2 regions of the Streptomyces sp. NPDC102279 genome follow, and region 1 is predicted to be linked to the other one. Evidence: riboswitches for the same ligand, from Rfam matches in the RefSeq annotation. Region 1 holds a riboswitch; the other holds the start of a gene.
What was found. Region 1 has a riboswitch for cyclic di-AMP ahead of ACIRQH_RS27320 (NlpC/P60 family protein). Riboswitches for the same ligand answer to the same signal wherever they lie in the genome.
Positions count from the first base shown of each region.

Region 2: it holds a riboswitch for cyclic di-AMP, as region 1 does, so the genes downstream of both, ACIRQH_RS02935 (NlpC/P60 family protein) here and ACIRQH_RS27320 (NlpC/P60 family protein) in region 1, are expected to answer to the same signal.

Region 1 is NZ_JBIWLU010000011.1:38,679-41,997, reverse strand. It holds gene pcrA (DNA helicase PcrA) at 1-1,319, opposite strand, end outside; cyclic di-AMP (ydaO/yuaA leader) riboswitch at 1,658-1,829, shown strand; gene ACIRQH_RS27320 (NlpC/P60 family protein) at 1,837-3,000, shown strand; gene ACIRQH_RS27315 (tellurite resistance/C4-dicarboxylate transporter family protein) at 3,112-3,319, shown strand, end outside.
Region 2 is NZ_JBIWLU010000001.1:685,950-689,268, reverse strand. It holds gene ACIRQH_RS02945 (alpha/beta hydrolase) at 1-98, shown strand, start outside; gene ACIRQH_RS02940 (hypothetical protein) at 143-367, opposite strand; cyclic di-AMP (ydaO/yuaA leader) riboswitch at 832-1,003, shown strand; gene ACIRQH_RS02935 (NlpC/P60 family protein) at 1,012-2,439, shown strand; gene ACIRQH_RS02930 (hypothetical protein) at 2,506-2,823, opposite strand; gene ACIRQH_RS02925 (PadR family transcriptional regulator) at 2,991-3,319, shown strand, end outside.

The sequences.
Region 1 (3,319 bases):
GACTGGGCGTTCGTCCGGTAGAAGACCGCGACGTCGCCGGCCTTGGCGTCGCCCGCGTCGGTGAGACGGTCTATCTCGTCGGCGACGAACTGCGCCTCGTCGTGCTCGGTGTCCGCGACGTAACCCGTGATGTTCGAGCCCGCGCCCGCGTTCGTCCACAGGTTCTTGGGGCGGCGGGATTCGTTGCGCTCGATGACCGCGTTGGCGGCGGTGAGGATCGTCTGCGTGGAGCGGTAGTTCTGCTCCAGGAGGATCGTCGTCGCGTTCGGGTAGTTCTCCTCGAACTGCAGGATGTTGCGGATGGTCGCGCCGCGGAAGGCGTAGATCGACTGGTCGGCGTCGCCCACGACGCACAGCTCGGCGGGCGGCAGGTCTGCGTCGCTGGGCGGTACGTCCTCGGGGTGCTCGGAGGTGCCGACGAGCTCCCGCACGAGGGCGTACTGCGCGTGGTTGGTGTCCTGGTACTCGTCGACCAGCACGTGCCGGAAGCGGCGGCGGTAGTGCTCGGCGACGTCCGGGAAGGCGCGCAGCAGGTTGACCGTGGTCATGATCAGGTCGTCGAAGTCGAGCGCGTTGGCCTCGCGGAGGCGCGACTGGTACATCGCGTAGGCCTGGGCGAGGGTCTTCTCGAAGCCGTCGGTGGCCTGGGCGGCGAAGTCCTCCTCGTCGATCAGCTCGTTCTTCAGGTTCGAGATCTTGGCGCTGAACGACTTCGGCGGGAAGCGCTTGGGGTCGAGATCGAGATCACGGCAGACGAGCGCCATCAGGCGCTTGGAGTCGGCGGCGTCGTAGATGGAGAAGGACGAGGTGAACCCGAGCTGCTTGCTCTCGCGGCGCAGGATGCGGACGCAGGCGCTGTGGAAGGTCATCACCCACATCGCGTTGGCCCGGGGGCCCACGAGCTGCTCGACGCGCTCCTTCATCTCGCCCGCGGCCTTGTTCGTGAAGGTGATCGCGAGGATCTGGCCGGGGTGCACATGGCGCTCGCCGAGGAGATGGGCGATGCGGTGGGTGAGCACGCGGGTCTTGCCGGAGCCCGCTCCGGCCACGATGAGCAGCGGGGAGCCGGAGTGGATCACGGCCGCGCGCTGGTTCTCGTTCAGCCCGTCGAGCAGGGCGGCGGGGTCCACGGCGGGCCGGTGGGCGCCGTCGCGGTAGTACGCGTCACGGCTCGGCGGCACGTCGAACCGGCCGCCGAACAGGTCGTCCGCGACCGGCTCCGGCGCGTGCTCGTCCTCGGGCGGCGGCGGGTGCTCGTCCTCGTGGGCCGCGGAGGGCTTGAGGTCCGCCAGGAAGCTGTCGTCAAAGAGGCTGCTCATCGCTCTCCGAGTCTAGGCCGCCCCACTGACACACCGCGGCCACCCCGAGAACTCGACCCGGACTCGTGACGCGCGCGCGTGACCGGACCGTGACGGTAAGTGCACGTCGGAGCGGGTGCGACGCGTCTCCGCCACGGTCGCGACGCCAGGAGGAGCCGCACCCGAGGCGGCCTCACAAAGTGGCACACACCACTCATGTCCGGCGCCTGGGGCGGTGCACATGGCCAAGGTCACGAAAATGTATCGGGCATATCGCACTCGAACCTTCACACGGGCCACACGAGTTGGCTAGCGTGCTGGAAGGCCGCCCGACCGCAACCGGCGAACGTCGCCGGGCCGAGCGGCCTCCGCCGAGTTCGGCCCGCCCACAAGGCGGCCGGAGCCGGGGACCCACCGACCTGGGGTGAATCGGTCCGACCGCCCCGTGGGGCCAGGACCGTAGGGCAAACCTTCCGGAACCACCCGCCCGAACCCGACAGCTAACTCGGTAGGCGGATGACGGAAGGAGTCGCCTCTCTTGGCGTCGCACCGCAAGTCGCGTCCTACGGGTTCGCGCATGGCAGGCATACGGACCCCGGCCCTCGCGACGGCGGCCCTCACCTCCGTGGCCCTGCTCTCCCAGACGGCGAACGCCGCGCCCCCGGCCGAGCCGAGGCCCAGCCTCGAAGCGGTCGAGAAGAAGGTCAACGACCTCTATCACCAGGCCGAGACGGCCACCGACAAGTACAACGCCGCCCGGGAGAAGACCACCAAGCAGCGCAAGCGCGTCGACACCCTCCTCGACGACGTCGCCGAGCGCACCGAGAAACTCAACTCCGCGCGCGAGGAGCTGGGTTCGTTCGCCGCCGCGCAGTACCGCACGGGAGCCTCCACGCCCGGCACCGCGACGCTGCTGCTCGCCGACGACCCGCAGGACTACTTCGACCAGACGCAGCTGATGAGCCGTCTGACGACCCGGCAGAAGGCGGCCGTCGACGACTACGTCACCGAGCAGGCGGCGACCACCAAGAAGCGTACGGAGGCCGGCGAGAGCCTCCAGTCGCTGACCACCTCGCAGAGCGCGCTCAAGACGTCCAAGGCGACGGTGCAGCGCAAGCTCTCCGCGGCCCGCGACATGCTCTCGAAGCTGACCGCCGAGGAGAAGGCGCGGCTGGCGGCGATCGAGAAGAAGAAGCGGGAGCAGGCGGCCGCCAAGGCGGCGGAGCTGGCACGGCAGCAGGCCGCGGCGGAGAAGGCGGCCAAGGAGAAGGCCACCGAGCAGGGGTCGTCGTCGGGCGGCACGACCGGCTCGTCGGGCTCGACGGCCACGGACCCCTCGTACGCGACGAAGGCCGGCAAGGCGCTCGCCTTCGCCCGCGCACAGGTCGGCAAGCCGTACGTGTGGGGCGCGACCGGGCCGGACTCCTACGACTGCTCGGGCCTGACCCAGGCCGCCTGGAAGGCCGCCGGTGTCTCCCTGCCGCGTGTCACCTACGACCAGGTGAACGCCGGCACGACGGTCTCCCTCGCCGACGCCAAGCCCGGCGACCTGGTCTTCTTCTACGAAGACATCAGCCACGTCGGGCTCTACATCGGCAACGGCATGATGATCCACGCGCCGAAGCCGGGAGCCTACGTCCGCGAGGAGTCGATCTACTACGACGGCACCTCGGCGATCCACAGCGTGGTGCGCCCCGCCTAGACCCCTTCCACTTCCACGGGGCACGCGTGCGTGAAGGCCAAATCGGCGCCACGCACGCGTGCCCCACCGGCAACCGGTCCCGCGGTCCCTAGCATCGGGCGCATGCCCGAAATGCCGGATGCGCCCGACCGTCCTCAGATCCCCGCCTGGTGGGCGCGGCGGGCGCCCGCCGCCGGGGCCGCCGTCATGGCCACCGGCATCCTCTCGGTCGGCCTGTACCTGACGGACCACGAGACCCTCTCCCGGATCGCGCTGGCCCTGGCCTCCGTCGCCTGGCTCGCGCTCGCCGCGGACTTCGCCGTCCGGCTGGTCCGGGACC
Region 2 (3,319 bases), on a different contig from region 1:
CCACGGGCTCGGCGGTCGCCGGTCTGGTGTCCCGGGCCGACGGCCCGGGCGGACGGCTTCCCGCCGAGGGGCCGGACGGCGAACCCGGCGTCCTCTAGTTCCGCGTCCGACCCTGTACGCGGCGGCTCCCGCCGGACAGGCCCTAGGCGGACTCCAGCCGGTCTGCGGGATCGGGGCCGGGGGCGAAGGAACGACGCGAGCCGGCCGTCACGCGCGGGGCGGACCCGGGAAGCGGACCGCCCGTGGACGGATCCCAGCTGAGGATCCACTCGAAGTCGCGCTGCAGCCGCCGGGCCTCGCTCCGGACGAGCGTCGGTATGTCACCGCGTTCGGAGATCAGTTGGGCATAGATCGGTGCATCGTGCACGTGGGGATCCTCGACTCGCTCTCAGGGCCTTCCGCGGGCCTTCCATGCCTCGACGGTAGGGCCGCGACGCCGACGCGGTGGTCATCCGGCCGGGTCGGCCAGAACCGGTCACCGCATGACCATCGACAGCCGCCGATGTCGAACGAGCCGTCAGGGAACGCCAGTTCTGTTCGCACCTCGAACGGCCTGTTCCGGGCCGACCGGAAGCCCCGGCCCGCCGTGGAGACTTGGTGGACGGAGCTGGACGAGGACGGACTCGTGGAGGGGGCTCACCGCCGAACGCGGTTGTCCCGACGGCCGGTTCGCGTACGGGGCGTGCTCCCGTCGTCGCACAGCGGGGCGATGCGACGAAGGTCACGAAAATGTATCGGACATCTGGGACGTGGATCTTCACACGGGGGTCACAACATGGCTAAGTTGACGACCAGGCCGCCCGACTCCCTCCGGCGAAAGCTCGCCGGGCGGCGCGGCCTCCGCCGAGTCCGGCCCGCCCTCGTGGCAGCCGGAGCCGGGGACCCACCGAACCTGGGGTGAATCGGCCGACTGCCTCACGAGGCACAGGCCGTAGGGCATACCTTCCGGAACCGTCCGCCCGAACCCGACAGCTAACCCGGTAGGCGGACGACGGAAGGAGTGCCATCCCCATGGCGCCGGAACGCACCCAGCCCAGTGGCGATGAAGTCCGCCGACGGCTCGCATCCCTCTACGACCGGGCCGAGGACGACACCGGCAACTTCAACGCCACCCGCGCTCTGTCGAGCCTCTCCTCCCGCCAGGGCGACCGACGCGCCGTGGCCCGACGGCTCACGGACCAGCGCCCGGCCGCGGACGAGCGCGGAGGTGTCGATCCCGCTCAAAGCGACCTGATGCGGCAGTGGTTCGACGGGGCGCGCTCCCGGCTCGGGCCCACGGTCGCGGCCGTACTGCCCATGGACCGGCAGCCCGACCGCGGGCGCGTGGCCGGCCGGCCCGGTGGGGGTGCGGGAAGCCCCGGGGAGCTGCCTGCCCAAGGCGCCCGCGCCGTGGCCGAGTTGACGGCGGCCCCCGTACGGGAAGTGGCAGCGGGCCCGGTCGCGGAACTCACCGCGGCACCTGTCGCGGAACTCACCGCGCGCCCCGTTCTCGAACTGACCGCGGGCCCTGTGTCCGGGCCGACGACCGGGCGCGCCCTCGCGGTGCCGGACAGGGGCTCCCCGGCCACCGGACCCCTTCCGGTGGTGTCACAACCCACGCCCGCCCCGGACACGTCCTCCCCGCGGTTCCGCAAGGACCGCGCCCGGCGCAAACTGGCCGCCGCACAGGAACTGCTGACCCGGCACAACGCCCGGCAGAGCGTGGCGGTGCCGGTCGCCTACCCGTCCGTGGAGCTGCCGGCCGCGGAGACGGCCGTCCCGCCGGCCCCGTACTGGCCGGCGGAGAACGTGCCGGTGCCGGCCGCGCCGGCCACGTACCCGTCGGTGGCGAGTGCCGCGTGGCCGGCCGTGGAGGCCGGACATCCCCAGGTGGAGAGTGCCCCGCTGCCGGCCGCCGCGGTCGAGTACCGGCCGGTGCGGGAGTCGTGGTCCGCCCCGGCCGTCGACGACAGTTGGCGCCCGTCGTGGCCGGCGCCCGTCAACGAGCCTGCGCCCGGCGCTCCCTGGTCCGCCGCTCCGAACCCCGGCTACGACACCGGGAGCATCACCGCCGTGGCGGCGCCGCCGGTCACCGGGTACGACACCCGGGCCGCCGAGGCCGTCGCGTTCGCCCGCGCCCAGGTCGGCAGGCCGTGCGTGTGGGGAGCGTCCGGGCCCGGCTCGTACGACCCCTCCGGCCTGACCCAGGCCGCCTGGCGCAGCGCCGGTGTGCTGCTCCCGCGGTCGACGTCCGACCAGGCGCGGATCGGACCGGCGATCGCCCTGGCAGGTGTCCAGCCGGGCGACCTGGTCTTCTTCCACGGGGACCTGAGCCACGTGGGCATCTACGTCGGCGACGGCATGATGGTCCACGCGCCCAGCCCCGGAGGGCGGATCAGCGAGGAGTCCGTCCAGCACGCCGGGCAGGCGGCGATCCACAGCGTCGTGCGGCCGGTCTGAGGTGCGGGGGACCGGTCGGCCGCGGGCACACCGCGGCCCACCGGCCACTCCGGCTCTCTCGCCTCGTCAGAACTCGCTGTCGATTCCCGTGACGGCGGCCGGTCCCAGCGGAGCGTCGTTCTCCGAGAGGCCGCTCTCGCGCAGCGCGCCGGAGACGAGCCGAACGGCCTCCGCCTCGGCGGTCCGCCGGTCCGCCGCCTCGACCTCCAGCCGGACCGAGAACGTGTGGTTCTCGTCCACGCTGAGCAGGCTCAGCTCCTCGGTCTCGCCCAGGTCCGTGTTCTGCGGGTCCTGAGGGCGCAGCCTGCGTTCCACGTCTGCGCGGGAGGCGTCCGAGACGCCGTGGACGAACGTCCCGGGAACGGTGATGACGTAGGTGGTCACAGGAACTCCTAGCGTGCGTGCCCCGCGGGCCTGAGTGCGGTCGGCAGTGTGATCGCCCGTATACCCCGCATTGTGACGGTCACCCGCGGCTTCTTCGCGTCGGGCGCCCTCTGCGGCGTGGTCACGGGTGTGCCGTGCGGTGTTCGGGTGGCGATACGGTCGGACGCATGGCTGATGCTCGGTTGACCACCGCCTCGTTCCTCGTGCTCGGCGTCATCGACAAGCTCGGCGAGGCCAGCGCGTACGACGTCAAGGGTGAGGCGGCGCGCACGGTGGCACCCTTCTGGTCCGTTCCGCACGCCCAGGTCTACGCGCAGTGCGACCGCCTCCTGGAGGCCGGCCTGTTGTCGCAGGTGCGGCAGGAGAGCGGCCGCAACCGCCGGGTGCTCACGCTGACGGACGAGGGCAGGGCCGCGCTGCGCGACTGGTTGGACGACACCGCCTTCGTCCCGGTCGAGGCCCGGGAGCGCGGCATCCTCAAGCTCTGGTTCGGCGG